One region of the Nocardia sp. NPDC004415 genome, then DNA from elsewhere that is predicted to be linked to it. Evidence: riboswitches for the same ligand, from Rfam matches in the RefSeq annotation. Region 1 holds a riboswitch; each other region holds the start of a gene.
The links. A riboswitch is a leader RNA that binds a small molecule or an ion and turns the genes downstream of it on or off. The one in region 1 is predicted to bind S-adenosylmethionine.
Positions count from the first base shown of each region.

Region 2: another riboswitch for S-adenosylmethionine. It lies ahead of ACWEMY_RS23600 (ABC transporter substrate-binding protein); the one in region 1 lies ahead of ACWEMY_RS24255 (rhodanese-like domain-containing protein).
Region 3: another riboswitch for S-adenosylmethionine. It lies ahead of ACWEMY_RS11645 (AfsA-related hotdog domain-containing protein); the one in region 1 lies ahead of ACWEMY_RS24255 (rhodanese-like domain-containing protein).

Region 1 covers NZ_JBSGDP010000064.1:1,028-3,281, reverse strand. Annotated here, with positions in the region: gene ACWEMY_RS24260 (O-succinylhomoserine sulfhydrylase) at 1-475, opposite strand, end outside; gene ACWEMY_RS24255 (rhodanese-like domain-containing protein) at 487-903, opposite strand; SAM riboswitch class IV at 921-1,039, opposite strand; gene ACWEMY_RS24250 (Rv0361 family membrane protein) at 1,085-1,543, opposite strand; gene ACWEMY_RS24245 (FAD-dependent oxidoreductase) at 1,706-2,254, shown strand, end outside.
Region 2 covers NZ_JBSGDP010000060.1:7,244-9,497, reverse strand. Annotated here, with positions in the region: gene ACWEMY_RS23600 (ABC transporter substrate-binding protein) at 1-991, opposite strand, end outside; SAM riboswitch class I at 1,028-1,120, opposite strand; gene ACWEMY_RS23595 (hypothetical protein) at 1,334-2,038, shown strand; gene ACWEMY_RS23590 (DUF4236 domain-containing protein) at 2,206-2,254, shown strand, end outside.
Region 3 covers NZ_JBSGDP010000018.1:63,713-65,966, forward strand. Annotated here, with positions in the region: gene ACWEMY_RS11640 (HAD family hydrolase) at 1-163, opposite strand, end outside; gene ACWEMY_RS11645 (AfsA-related hotdog domain-containing protein) at 160-927, opposite strand; SAM riboswitch class IV at 941-1,056, opposite strand; gene ACWEMY_RS11650 (SRPBCC family protein) at 1,201-1,653, shown strand; gene ACWEMY_RS11655 (MarR family winged helix-turn-helix transcriptional regulator) at 1,704-2,153, opposite strand.

The DNA.
Region 1 (2,254 bases):
CCTGGGTGGGCACCGAGAGGGCCTGCTCCCACTGCTCGAGGTCGTCACCGTCGACGAAGACGGTCTCGATGCCCCAGCGCGGCAGGATCTCGTTGCACACCACGAAACAGGAACCGAACAGGCTGCGCGCGGCGACGAGCCGGTCGCCGGCCTTCAGCAGCGCGCCCAGCGCGGTGAACACCGCGGACATGCCGGAAGCGGTCGCGAACGCGGCTTCGGCGCCGTCGAGCAGGCGGATGCGCTCCTCGAACATGGCCACGGTCGGGTTGCCGTAGCGGGAGTAGACGAAGTGCTCGACCTCGCCGGTGAACGCGGCCTCGGCGGCCTCGGCGCTCTCGTAGACGAAACCGGAGGTCAGGTACAGCGCCTCGGAGGTCTCCTCGAAACCGGAGCGGCGCAGCCCGCCGCGGACCCCGAGGGTGGCGGGGCCGACGCCCTCGGGCAGTGGCTTGTCGAACGAACCACCGGTGATCATGCGTTCTCTCCTTATGCCTGGCGCCACGGCAGGCCGACCGCGCGCCAGCCCACGCTGCCACGCCGGCCGAACGCGTCGGGTCCGCCCTCGAAACCGTCCAGCACGTTGTAGGACGGGGCGATGCCCGCCGCGGTCGCCACGGTCGCCGCGCCGATGGAGCGCTGCCCGGAGCGACACAGGAACACCACGGGCGCGTCGTCGGGGCGGCCGGCCAGCGCCTGCTCGAGCTGGGCGCCGAATTCCGGATTGCGCGCGCCGGTGCCGTCGACCCACTCGATGAAGTGGGCCGGGCGCTCGATGGAGCTGGTGTCGGGGATGCCGATCTGCGCCCACTCGCCTTCGGTGCGCACGTCGACCAGCACCGCGCCGGGATGCTCGGTCAGGATCTCCCACGCCTTCTCAGGGGTGATGTCGCCGGCGTAAGTCATGTCGAACCTCCTGCGTGAATCCGCTCTTGCCGTGCCGGAACTCCGGGACACACGGCCAGGTCGTCACCCGGAGCACCCCACCGCGGAGGAGGGTTGCCGGCCAGCGAGCCGGGGCTTGGCGCTGGCACTCATGACCTTGCGATCTGAGATTGCCCCGGCACTGGTCACCGTGTCAAACAGGTCAGGGTGCGCACACCAGCCAGGTGCCCTCGACCCTGGTCAGGTTCCAGGTGCTGGTGGCGGGCGTGTCGCCGATCAGCACGGTGGCGTCGATCTTGGCGCGATCACCGTTGACGGTCGCGTTCGCGAAGCCCTTCTTGTCGATCGTCACCGCCGATTTCGGGCCGCCGAGCCGCTCGGTGAGGCCGGATTTCTCCTCGTCGAAGCCTGGGCAGGCGACGCCGGGCGGCGGACGCAGCTCGCTGCGTGAGCGCGCGTCGATATAGTTGGTGACGGCGGCCGCGAACCGGTCGGCCTCTGTGACATTTTTCTCAGCGGGCGCGAGCAAGCCGCCCAGCACGATCCCGATGAGCACCAGGACCGCGATGACCGCGGCCGCGACGAACGGGACGACCGATCGTTTGTCGGTCTGATCCACCACGATGGGCTGCTCGTCCGAGCCGGTTCGCTCCTCGTTCATGGTGCAATCCTGACAGACCGGGCGCGGGCAACCGCACCGCGCGCCGGGTGGCCACGACAGCGCGGATAGAATCGGCGGAATGCTGCCAGCAGCCGGACTGTCAACTTAGCCTAAGCTAAATTGACGCCGTCAATAGTTTTCGACCAAAGGGTGCGCGTAGAAATGACCGAACAGAGTGCAGCGACTCGCCCACTTCGCATCGCGATCGTCGGTGCCGGCCCGGCCGGTATCTACGCCGCCGACGCGTTGATGAAGTCCGATGCCGAGGTGTCGATCGACCTCTACGAGCGCATGCCCGCGCCGTTCGGCCTGATCCGCTACGGCGTCGCCCCCGACCACCCGCGCATCAAGGGCATCATCACCGCCCTGCACAAGGTGCTCGACAAGGAGCAGGTGCGCCTGCTCGGCAACATCGACTACGGCACCGACATCAACCTCGACGACCTGCGTCAGTTCTACGACGCGGTGATCTTCTCCACCGGCGCCAACGCCGACCGCGCGCTGCCCATCCCCGGCATCGACCTGGACGGCTCCTACGGCGCCGCGGACTTCGTGTCCTGGTACGACGGCCACCCGGACGTGCCGCGCAGCTGGCCGCTGGACGCCGAGAAGGTCGCCGTCCTCGGTGTCGGCAACGTGGCCCTGGACGTGGCCCGCGTGCTGGCCAAGACCGGTGACGAGCTGCTGCCGACCGAGATCCCGCCGAACGTC
Region 2 (2,254 bases), on a different contig from region 1:
GCGGGCCGAGCACGGTGTCGACGAGCTGCTGGCGGTCGAGCGCGGGCAGCAGCGCCTGGCGCACCGCCGGGTCACGCAGCGGACCGCGGGTCACGTTGAACTGCAGGCCGAACGGGGTGCCCGGGTTCGAGGTGGACAGCACCCGGCCGCCGGTCGCCTCGATCTGCGGGGCGTCCTGGGGCAGCGCGTCGCTGATGGCGTCGAGCTGACCCGACGACAGGCTGCCGGTGCGCACACCCGACTCCGGCACCACGGTGAACTCGATGCGGTCCAGGTAGGCCTCGCCCTTGTGCCCGAACACGGCCGAGCCCCAGTTGTATCCGGCGCGCTTGGCCAGCGTCGCGGAGATGTCCTGCTTGTACTCGGCGTAGGTGAACGGGCCGCTGCCGATGTTGTCGCCCGCGCACCGCGCGTCGGCGGACTTCGCATTGGTGGAGGCGGCCAGGATGCCGAGCTGCGGCGTGGAGGAAGCCTGCAGGAACTGCGCGTTGGGCTGACTGAACTCGACGCGGGCGGTGAGCTTGTCGACCGCGGTGGTGCCCACGTAGTTGGCCAGGTAGCTCACGCCCAGCGGCGCCTCGACGCCGCCGAGGCGGATGATCGCGTCGAAGGTGTCGCGCACCGAGTCGGCGGTGAGCGCGGTGCCGTCGCTGAAGGTGACGCCGTCGGCCAGATGGAAGGTGAACACCTTGGCGTCGGGGCTGACCTCCCATCGCTGCGCGAGCCACGGCGTGATCTCGCCGGTGGCGGGGTCCTGATCGGTGAGCGAATCGACGATCTGGCGGGCCACGTAGATGGTCTGGTTGGTGCCCGACTGGGCCGGGTCCGAGCAGGTCGGCGCGCCGGACAGGCCGTAGCGCAGGGTGCCGCCGGGTTGCGGCGGACCGGCGTCACCGCCGGATCCCGCGGTGTCGCTGCCGCAGGCCACCACGGTGGTGACGGCGGCGAGTGCTCCGGCGAGAGCGGCGAGGCGATGACGAGGACGGATCACGGGGTGACTCCAGGGATGCGTGGCATGGGTGAGAGACCTCCATCGGACCGGGCAGAAGCACCCACCCGTTCGACGGGTTGGTTGCTGCGACGTCGTCGAGCCAGGTCTCTCGGTCGCTCTGGATGGTTGCGCCCCGGCTGCTCGGAGCTGAACCAGCATGTGGCACAGACCGGATGGTTTACAACGGTAGAAATCAGCGTGAGCGCAGCAGTTGGGCGCGCGGTCCGCGACCGGCATACTGGCGCGGCATCAGGGGGAGGGGAGGGGCGTGTCCATCGCCCGGATCAGCGGTGTCGCGGAGTAGCGTCGGATCTCCGAGTGCCGACGATGAGGAGTTGCGCCGTGATCGTGCCGCGTCGTACCACCGCACTGACCGCGCTGACGGCCTGCGCCGCCCTGTTGCTGACCGCTCCGGCCGCCACCGCGCAACCGGCCACTCCGGCCGTCACCCGCGACGCCCCCGCCACCACCACCGCGGGCCCCGCCGACCTGCTCGGCGCCTACCAGACCGTCGTCGAGACACTGAAAGCCCTGGGCGTGCAGCCGTTCCTGTACCCCACGGTCGCCGCCAACTGCGCGGGTGACGGTCTCGGCCTGGTCCCCGCCGTCGCCGGTGCCGTCCCCGGCCCGTGGCCCAGCAACGCCGTGCCGATTCCCGGCCTCGACCTGACCACCGTGAAGTCGGGCCAGACCCTGTTCACCTTCCTGCCCTACGGCCTGGCCCCCGACACCCCCGCCACCGACACCGCGGGCATGCAGGTCGCCTGGCTCAACATCAGCACCGGCCGCGGCGGCCTGGCCTCGATGGGCTCGATCGCCGAGATCGTGCGCGCCATGGTCCCACCGGAAGTCCCGGTGGAACTGCGCCCCCTCGCCGAGAACGCCATCCGCGACTTCTTCTTCACCGCCATCCCCCTCGGCGGAGTCCGCGCGGTCCCCGTCGACACCGGCCACGGCACCATCCTCGCCGCCGTCTTCGGCACCACCGACAACGCAGGCAAATCCTGCTTCTTCTTCCCCACCATAGGCATCACCGAGGTCCCCTGAACCCCGCCCGCTACATCAGGGCATCTAGACCTCCAGGGGCCGCGCGTTCCGCGCAAGTCGACAGGTAGGTGTCTGTAACGGGCCGTGGGCCCGATACGAGATCCTGGCAGAGCTCTGCAGGTACACCACCGAAATCGAGCGGGGCGCATCGTGGACTGGAGAAGGACATGGGAATCTATGTTCGGCAGTCGCTGAACGCCGGACCGTTCCGGTTCA
Region 3 (2,254 bases), on a different contig from region 1:
GTGGTGCCCCCGCGGCGGCCCGCTGTTTGAGGTCGTCGGTGACGCGGGCGTACTCGGTGCCGTCGTCACCCAGTTCGGCGAGCCAGAAACGCAGGAAGGTGAACATGGACTTGACCGTGATCACGGTCTCGTCCACGTCGAAAAAGGCGGCTCCGCTACTCACGCCGAGACCTCGAGGTAGGCGTCGACTGCCTTGGCGGCCTTGGCGCGCTCGATCTGGGCGATCCGCTCGTTGGGCAGGGCGGTGAACTCGATGCGCGAGCTGGCGACCGGCTTGCCGAACTGGTGCACCTCGGTCTCGATCCGGAACTGCAGCTTGCCGGGGTCGTCGACGGAGACCGGCGTGAGCCGGGCGTGCAGGGTCGCGGGCAGCGGGAACAGGAACGAGGTGAACCGCAGGTCCACGTTGTTCCAGACGATGTAGAAGTGCTCCTGCGGGCGGCGCACGCCGTATTCGAGTTCGAAGGCGGCCAGGAACAGCTGGCGCACCGCCTCGATCACCACGATGCCCTGCACGTGCTCACCGGTCTGGTGGTCCAGGAGCAGTTCGTTGTCGCCGTCCAGGCGCAGATCGGCCTGGAAGACGTTCTCCTCGGTCCTGGTGAGGCCCGCCAGCAGCACATTGGAGTGCTGGTACTTGTGCACGTGGTGCCTGCGCGCGGGCTCGGCGATCTCGCCGACGACCCGCACCCGCAGGTGCGGCGCGTGCACCGCGGCCACGTGCTCGAGATAGTCGAGATCGTGCCGGGTGACGCCCTGCCCCAGGTGAACGGCCAGTTCCTGACTCGCGGGCAATCGCCCTCCGCGCAGCAACGCGACCAGTCCGGACACGGTGTGCACCCGGTCGTCGGCGGAGATGCCGAGGAATCGGTCACCGACCACCACGTACGCGGTGGTCACGGTGGAGTCGAGCTGGACTACAGACATGGATAGACCTCCAGAAGGACGCTTATGGCGAGCAAGACGCCTCACCATCCGGTCGTCACCCGGAGCACCCCGCCGCCGATGGAGGGTTGCCGCCCAGCTAGCCGGGGCTCGATGCTGGAACTCGTGACCGTCGCATCGAAAGGTATTCGGCCGCAATATTTTTGAACAGCGTTCGGAGCAGGGTGCAAATAATCCACCCACGGTACGAGGATCGGCCGGTCGCGGGCGCCTATGCTGAGCGTTACCGAACGTCACACGATCCCGGAGGCAACGTTGCCGAACAATCTCGAAGCCAGCATCGACATCGCCGCATCGCCGGAGAAGGTGTGGGCGGTGCTCGCCGATCTCAAGCGGATGCCCGAGCTGAGCCCGACGACTTTGAAGATGATCGCGCTGGGCGGAGTGCGGGTCGGCGCGCTGACGGTGAACGTCAACAAGGACGGCTGGAAGGTGTGGCCGACCACCTCGCGCATCGTCGCGTTCGAGCCGAACAAGACCCTGGCCTTCCGGATGCTGGAGAACCGCACCGTGTGGCGCTACGAGCTCGAGCCGACCGCGGGCGGCACCCGCGTGGTGGAGACCCGCACCGTCGACCCCAAGGGCATCCCCGCCCCCGTGCGCACGCTGGTCAACGCCGCCGCCGGTGGTGAGGACAAGTTCGAGGCCGACCTGGTCTCGGGCATGCAGGAGACCCTGGCACGGGTGAAGGCCGCCGCCGAACGCTAGGCCACTCGTCGCGAGAGCCCGCCGGATGCTTCCGGCGGGCTCTCGTCGTTTCAGGGCAGGTCGGCGCGGATCTCGTCGAGTGCTTCCGCCGTGCGGACGAGCATGGCGGTGAGCGCGGTCAGCTCCTCGGCGGTGAAGCGTTGCGCGAGGGTGCGCTCGACCGCGATGGCGCGGACGTCGGCGTCGGCTGTGAGTTCCCGGCCTGCCTCGGTGAGCCGGGTTTCCAGGATGTTCTTGTGCCATTCGTGCGGCGTGCGCTCGACCAGGCCGCGGTCCTGAAGGTTGGTCAGGACGGTGTTCATCGTGGGCGGGGTGACGCCGACCAGCCGGGCCAGCGCGGCGGCGGAGATGCCGGGGTGCTCGGCGAGGCTCAGCAGGGCGCTGTACTGCGGGACGGTCAGGCCTGCCGGTTTGAGCGCGGCGGTCTTGGTCGCCATCAGGGCCTGTTCGGCGCGCTTGAGGTACGAACCGAGCCGGTCGGCGGCGGGCATGGACGTCATGGGTGCATGGTATCCGGTCGTCATTCGATAACTATCTTGACGATCATAAAGGTTCTAATCTATGTTTCTGCTCATCATTGAATGTCTGGATTTACCTCACT